2 regions of the Vreelandella sp. F11 genome follow, and region 1 is predicted to be linked to the other one. Evidence: predicted binding sites of a transcription regulator. Region 1 holds the regulator's gene; the other holds the start of a gene.

The links. The regulator sigma-54, encoded in region 1, starts transcription at its own class of promoters, with help from an activator protein. The targets are predictions, from matches to a motif close to TGGCACNNNNNTTGCTNT.
Region 2: the regulator sigma-54 is predicted to act here: its motif matches at 2,600-2,617, upstream of ACFIOZ_RS20510 (urease accessory protein UreD).

Annotation. Positions count from the first base shown of each region.
Region 1 covers NZ_CP170448.1:1,852,524-1,856,419, forward strand. Annotated here, with positions in the region: gene ACFIOZ_RS08320 (PTS sugar transporter subunit IIA) at 67-537, opposite strand; gene hpf (ribosome hibernation-promoting factor, HPF/YfiA family) at 542-850, opposite strand; gene ACFIOZ_RS08330 (RNA polymerase factor sigma-54) at 949-2,364, opposite strand; gene lptB (LPS export ABC transporter ATP-binding protein) at 2,529-3,278, opposite strand; gene lptA (lipopolysaccharide transport periplasmic protein LptA) at 3,290-3,784, opposite strand; gene lptC (LPS export ABC transporter periplasmic protein LptC) at 3,781-3,896, opposite strand, start outside.
Region 2 covers NZ_CP170448.1:4,501,052-4,504,947, forward strand. Annotated here, with positions in the region: gene ureC (urease subunit alpha) at 1-915, opposite strand, end outside; gene ACFIOZ_RS20500 (urease subunit beta) at 912-1,232, opposite strand; gene ureA (urease subunit gamma) at 1,335-1,637, opposite strand; gene ACFIOZ_RS20510 (urease accessory protein UreD) at 1,675-2,559, opposite strand; gene ACFIOZ_RS20515 (diguanylate cyclase) at 2,790-3,896, opposite strand, start outside.

The sequences.
Region 1 (3,896 bases):
GCATTTGAAGGGGGCGAGCCAAAAATAAACCTGCCGCGATGAGCCTCAAGCAGACTTTAAGATCGATTAGGCTGCTGATTGCTCACGAATTTTGGCGGTGATGAGCTCAAGAAGTTCACGTTGACTGGCCGTTTTACGCAGTTGCTGGCGTGTGTCCGCATCATTCATGATGGTGGCTACTTGGCCAAGCAGTGAGAGGTGCGTGTCATCTGCTTCTTCGGGCACCAGCAGAACAAACACCAGGTCTACCGGGTCGCCGTCGATAGCGTCGAAATCAATCGCTTCTGACAGTTTTAAAAAGCCAGCGATAGGGGCTGTGCAGTGGGGGCTACGCGCATGGGGGATAGCCACACCGTTACCAATACCCGTACTGCCCAAGCGCTCACGGCCGATTAAACGGCTAAACACTTCTTGGCTGTCCAGGCTGGGAATATTTTGGGCAATAAAGGTGCTGTAAAACTCCAGCACCCTTTTTTTGCTGCCCCCGGGTACGTCAAACAGAACGCGTTCCGGGGGGAGTATGGTTTCCAACGTCATTGAATTAACGCACGCCTGCGCCTTGGGCGCGAGCTTGTGCTTTTTCCTTATGTTTAACGAGTTGACGGTCGATTTTGTCCGCTAGGGCATCGATAGCGGCGTACATATCACTGTCCATGGCTTCCGCATGTAAATCCGCGCCTGCGGCGTGCAGCGTACAGGCGGCCTGCTGGCGCTCTTTCTCCACTGATAAGGTGACTTGCACCGTGGTTATATTGTCGTAGTGGCGCTCTACACGCTCAAGTTTTTCGTTGACATAGTCACGCAAGGCGTCAGTCAGTTCTACGTGATGACCAGTGATATTAACTTGCATTGACGTACTCCTTATCCATCGGACTGTACTTCGATTGTAACCCTTTTTGCCGCGTTGCAAAGCCCTTGTCGAGAGTTTCCCTTAAACGGCATCAGGGTCTAGCGTAAACGGCGCCGTTCGCTGGAGGAGGGGATGCCCATGGCTTCGCGGTATTTAGCCACCGTGCGACGCGCTACCTGCACCCCCCCTTCGCCTAATAGCGTGACTAAGCGGCTGTCAGAAAGCGGTTTGCCAGGGGGCTCCTCTTGAATGAGTTTTTTGAGCCGCGCGCGGATGGCGGTACTGGAGTGGCTGTCGCCATCCTGGCTGCTCACTTGGCTGGAGAAAAAGTACTTGAGCTCAAATACACCGCGTGGGGTATGAATATATTTCTGCGTCGTTACCCGTGAGATAGTCGATTCGTGCATCTCAACGGCTTCAGCGATATCTGCCAGTATCAGCGGCTTCATGGCCTCTTCGCCGTGCTCTAAAAAGCCAATCTGACGGGTGATGATTTCACGACCCACCCGCAGCAGCGTATCGTTACGGCTGGAGAGACTCTTGATCAGCCAGCGCGCTTCCTGGAGGTGCTCTTTGAGAAACTGGTTGTCATCGCTTTTGTCCGCACGCTTAATCAGGCTGGCGTAGTCGGGCTGAATACGCAGCCGTGGTAGGGCCTCAGGGTTGAGCTCCAAATGCCAGCCTTCGTTATCGTGGCGGACGACTAGGTCGGGGGTCACATAGCTGTCGTCGGTGTCGCCGTAGGCGCTGCCTGGGCGAGGATCCAGGCTGCGAATCAGTAGAATGACATCGGCCAACTGTTCGTCGTCGAGCCCTAGGCGGCGTTTCAGCAGGCGCATGTCATCCTTGCCGAGCGCTTCAAGAAACTGACGCACTAGGCGGCGGGCGGGTACCAGCAGCGGCGTATCGTCGGGAAGAGCGGCAAGCTGCAGCATTAGGCATTCACGCAAGTCGCGGGCAAATATGCCGGTTGGCTCAAACTGCTGCAGCTTAAGCAGTGTGGTTTCCACTTCCCGCTGACTAAGCCCATCAATACCCTGGGCTCGTAGGCCTTCACGGATATCGTTAAGTGGCTGAGTCAGGTAGCCGTTTGCATCTAGTGCGTCGATTAGGCTCTCCGCGACAAGCTGCTCGCGGGCGCTGAAGTCGGTCATGGCAAGTTGCCACAGCAGGTGCCCATGTAGGCTCTGTCCGGCCGCTTGGCGTTCAAAATCGGGGCCTTCGCTGCTGCTACCTCCCTGGCTACCCATATCTTGATAGGTATCGGACCAGTCGCTATCTACCGAGAGCTCCGTAGGGATGCTCTCTGACCACTCTTCTTCCTTAGGCTCGCTGACAGCCTGCTCACTAAATTCATCCTCCTGCTCCAGCATGGGATTGGCATCTAGAGCCTGCTGAATTTCTTGACGAAGATCCAGCGTCGAGAGTTGCAACAGCGCAATCGCTTGTTGCAACTGGGGCGTCATGGTCAGCTGTGTGCCGATACGCAGTTGGAGAGAAGCTTTCATGACCATCTGAGAACCACTCGTTAATCAGAAGGCTCCACACTAGTGCGAGTGAGTGCCTGGTGCAAGTGCAATAAGCATGCCATTGGTAGTAAAGTTGTTGCAGAGCGCTATTTACAGAGCCAAAAAATAGGTTTATGGGCAGGTGGTGATTGTAGGCACAGTTGATTAGTTTAAAGGCGAAAATCAGCACCCAGATATACGTCTCTGACCTTCTGATTATCGAGAATGGCACTTGGTGAGCCGCTGGCAATGATTTGCCCATCACCGACGATATACGCAATATCGCAAATATCCAGGGTTTCACGCACGTTGTGGTCGGTGATCAGTACACCGATATGGCGCTGCTTCAACGCACGGATGATGGTTTTAATCTCGCCTACCGAAATGGGGTCTACGCCCGCAAAGGGCTCATCCAGTAAAATAAAAGCGGGTTCGGTGGCGAGCGAGCGGGCTATTTCGACTCGCCTGCGCTCACCGCCTGAAAGGCTCATGCCTAGATTGTCGCGAATATGAGTGATATGAAAGTCTTCGAGCAGCGCTTCCAGGCGCTGCTCCCGCTCGCTGCGATTAAGCTCTTTGCGGGTTTCGAGGATTGCCATAATATTATCGGCAACCGAAAGTTTGCGGAAAATAGACGCCTCTTGAGGGAGGTAGCCGATGCCCGCCGCGGCGCGTTCGTGCATGGGGGCGCGGGTTAAGTCCACATCATCGATGCCTACTTTGCCAGCATCGGATTTTACCAGCCCGACAATCATATAGAACGAGGTGGTTTTGCCTGCACCATTCGGGCCAAGTAGGCCCACAACGCTGCCTTGGCAGATCTCTAGGTTAATATCTTTAACCACCCGACGCCGTTTGTAGCTTTTAGCCAGGTGGTGGGCATAAAGGGTTTTGATCGGCGCAGTGTCAGCAGTGGCCACAGCTTGGCTCCCTATTGTTCAGGCTGAAGGGTCATTCGAATGCGCTGGGGCTCGCTGCCGTCAACGTCAGAGCGTGCTTGAATCACTTCACGGTCAATAAAATACTCAAGACGCCCGCCGGTAAATTTATCCTCTTGTTGGGTCAATTCGGCTTGGTCAATCAACTCGACGCGGCGTTCCGCAACGTGATAAATGATCCGCCGTGCCCAACCCTCGGTGGGGCCGTCCTGGCCTTCACCCTGATGGCGCAGATAGGCGCGCTCACCGGTGGCTGTTGCTGTTGAGAGCTCACCAGCCTCGTTACGTTTGATCTCTACCCGCTCGCCCTGCAGCTGCATTTCGCCCTGGCGAATGTCCACGTCTCCACTATAAACGGCGGTACCCGCCCGTTGGTCGAGATCCAAGCGGTCGGCCTCTACTTCAATAGGCGCCTGCTGTGAGGTTTGGGCCAGCGCTGTTAGCGGCATCGCGAGCGCAAAAAGGGCGGTGTAAACAAGTGCTTTCATGGCGACTCCTCTCTAGATTGCTTGGCCGGGGGGTGTGTACCGCGTACATTATCCGTTAGGCGAACCCGGCTATCGTTAAGCCACACGTCCATACGTGAAGCACTCATTTGCT
Region 2 (3,896 bases), 2.2 Mb from region 1:
CCGCGTCGGGTTGGTGGATGACGGCAGCACGTAGGCTTTCGAGCAAGCGGTGAGGATATCCGGCGCGTGCCCACCGCCCGCACCTTCGGTGTGGTAGGTGTGAATGCAGCGCTCTTTGAATGCGGCCAGGGTGTCTTCCACAAAGCCCGATTCGTTCAGGGTGTCGGTGTGGATCGCCACTTGCACATCGTAGGCGTCTGCCACGTTAAGGCAGTTATTGATCGAGGCAGGCGTGGTGCCCCAATCTTCGTGCAGTTTGAGACCCATGGCGCCCGCTTGGAGCTGGAGCTCCAGAGACTCGGGCAGGCTGGCGTTCCCTTTGCCTAGAAAGCCGATGTTCATGGGCATATCGTCCACCGCTTGCAGCATCTTGCCAATGTGCCAGGGGCCGGGGGTGCAGGTGGTGGCGTTGGAGCCTGTCGCCGGGCCGGTACCGCCGCCGAGCATGGTGGTGACGCCGCTCATCAGCGCCTCTTCCACCTGCTGAGGGCAGATAAAGTGGATGTGCGAGTCGATGCCGCCCGCGGTCAGAATCTTACCTTCGCCGGAGATGATTTCGGTGCCGGGGCCAATCACAATCTCAACATCTGGCTGGGTGTCCGGGTTACCGGCTTTGCCAATCGCGGCGATGCGGCCGTTTTGAATGCCCACATCGGCTTTAACGATACCCCACCAGTCTAGGATCAGCGCATTGGTGATCACGGTATCCATCACCGTGTCGTCGGCCCGCTGGCTTTGGCCCATGCCGTCGCGAATCACTTTGCCACCGCCGAACTTCACTTCATCGCCGTAATGGGTGGCGTCTTTCTCGACTTCAATCCACAGCTCGGTATCGCCCAGGCGCACGCGGTCGCCCACCGTGGGGCCGTACATATCGGCGTAGGCTTGCCGACTGATCTTATTGGTCGGTTTCATTGTTTACCTCCATCCAGCGCACCCATCACATCGCCGCGGAAACCGTAAATTTCGCGCTTGCCGACAAAAGGAATCAGCGTGACTTCACGGGTTTGGCCAGGCTCAAAGCGAATCGCCGTGCCTGCGGCCACGTCCAAGCGAAAGCCTCGGGTTTTGTCGCGATCAAACACCAGTGCCGGGTTGGCTTCGGCAAAGTGGTAGTGGGAGCCAATCTGGATCGGGCGGTCGCCGGTATTGGCCACTTCCACGCTAATCCGCTCACGCCCCACACAAAGCTCGATATCACCTTCTTTTAACTGATACTCACCAGGAATCATCTGGTTGCTCCTTCGTTTTGTTGTGAGGTGTAAGGAGTAAGATGTGAGGAGTAAAACCACTCACCACTCACAATTAACCCCTCACTCCTCACCCTTAACCCCTCACACAATCGGCGTATGGACAGTGACCAGCTTGGTGCCATCCGGGAAGGTGGCTTCCACCTGCACTTCGTCGACCATTTCGGCGACGCCTTCCATCACGTCGTCACGGCTTAGGATCTCGCGGCCATAGCTCATCAGATCGGCCACGCTGCGGCCATCCCGGGCGCCTTCCATAATCTCAAAGCTGATTAGCGCCACCGCTTCCGGGTAATTGAGTTTTAAACCACGCGCCTTGCGGCGCTCCGCCAGTTGGGCGGCGGAGAACAGCAGCAGTTTGTCTTTGTCTCTTGGGGTTAATTCCATGGAATATGTCTCCAGCAATGCATCACAGTGATACGAATTAAGTTAGCCAAATTCGTGGTGTATGCGCGGCGCGCTCAATCCACCGGGGGCGCAGCAGTTGCCAGGCTTGTTCACACAGCGCCCAGGCTTCGTTGCGCGAGTTGCCTAGATAGCGCAGCAGTAGTACGCCGTGGCGCACGGTGACTGCCCAGCGCGGGTTATCCGGTAGGGCTTCACGCAGGGCCTCAATAGCCGCAGGTGCGTCGGCAACCTCCACCGCCCAGAGCGTGGCCTGCACTGTGGCACCGCCCTGCCCCCAGCGCCCGGCAAAGCGAGGGTGTAGTGGGTCTAGCGGTTGGCGCTCTAGCCACAGCGGCTTGCCATCCAGGGTTAAGCGGAAGTGCTGCTCAATGCGTCCGGAAACATAGGGTAAGTCGCTGGCCGGGCGACCCAGTGCCATCACTTCCCAGCCCAGGCAGCGGGCGCTGCCGTGAAGGTCGATCTGGGTGCGCTGCTCGCCTTTAGAGCCATCAAAGGCGATGGTCTCCTGGGGCAGCCACTCAAGGGTGCCGCCGTCTTCCACACTTAACCGGGTGTGCTGCGCCCAGGCGACGCCCTGGCTGTCAGCTTTATAGAGTTTATTGGCGGCTGGGGTCGTCAGCAGTGCATGAGCGCCGCGCTCAACGTGGGCGCTAATGGTGAGCGCATCGCCGCTGACTAACCCACCCGGCGGATGTAGCACATAGACATGGCAAGCCTCACCGCGCCCTTCCGGGTAGAAAGGGCGCTGCACCCGCAGTGGCCCCTGATGGCGCGCCTGCACCATGCGTGTGGCGCCGTCGCGATGGGCGAAGGTGAGCGCTAACGAAGCTGCCCAGCGGCGGCCAGCATCGAAGCGGTGGCCAGAGGCGATGCGGGGGTTGGCGATATCGCTCAGAATCATGGGTGGCTATCGCTTCCTTACAGTGAGCTTTTCACTAACCACTGCAATTAATGCGCCAAAATGGTGAAAAACCTATTTTGCGGCCGCGGGAGGGCTTGGATCGTCGCAATAGGTCACATAACGCGCGCCTAGCGCGTACTTATCGCGCACATAACGCACCAAAAAAGAACAGACAAATACGATACGCACCAGAAAGACGCATTAATGTTCGCTGCATACCTTCAGCAACATCACTGCACCACCACTCGATCCCGCCCGCTGCGCTTCGCTTGATAAAGCGCCTGGTCGGCCCGCTGTAAGGCGTGGTGATAGTCGGGGTGGCCGTCGTGGAGTGTGACTCCCACGCTAATCGTCACATTTAGCAGCGTATCGGCGCCAGCGAGCATTGGCTCTTTAGCCACCGACTGACGCAAACGCTCAGCAAATAACCGACTGCCATCATGGTCGGTATTGACCAGCACAATCAAAAACTCTTCGCCGCCCATTCGAAATACATAATCTCCCCCACGGGTAGAGCGATCAAGTAGGCTCGCCACCTGCTGCAGCACGTTATCGCCAGCGTCGTGCCCATGGGTATCATTGATCGACTTGAAGTGATCGATATCCACCATCAATAGCGCAAAACTGTGCTCCGAGTGGCGGGCGATTTCAATTTCGCGGCTAAGCACCACCGACAAAAACTTGCGGTTGAGCAGCCGGGTTAAGCTGTCGCGACCGGCATCTAACCCGGAGGCGCGCTCCAACACATTATCGAGTAGCATCAACACCGTGCGAGCGGCGTCACGAATCTCACCAAGCGCTCTGAGCCGCTGACTAGGATCTTCATGAAGCAGAACTTCCAGCCACTCACGATCCACTTGCTGAATATGGCGCGAAATAGTGGCAATCTCCGGCACGCCCTCAAACGCATGGCACGCTTTATGGAAGTACCACAGACCAAAATCGGAATTGGATAACCGCGGCAGTGTGGCGATATTCTGCTGGGCGGCGACGGCAAACATCAGTGCGTTTTCCCAGTTCAGCAACGCCGAACGCTGGCGTTCACGCTCATCACCAATGCTCTGAGTAAGTGAAAACAACTTGTATGCCTCTTCGGTGCGCGCATTACGGTCACTGGCCACTGAGTAGGCGTGGCTCATAATTTCCATGGCCATATCGATATGGTCAGAGACATACACCGCGGCATCCCCCGGTGATAGCGGGCTTTTAAGCGTGGCGTTGATCTGCTCATAAAACGCCTGCTTCAGTTGCCGTGCTCCGTTAAGTACCAAGTTAACCGGAATTTCGATACGGGCATGCACTTGCCCCACTTTTTCCTGCTGCTCAACCAGGGACTC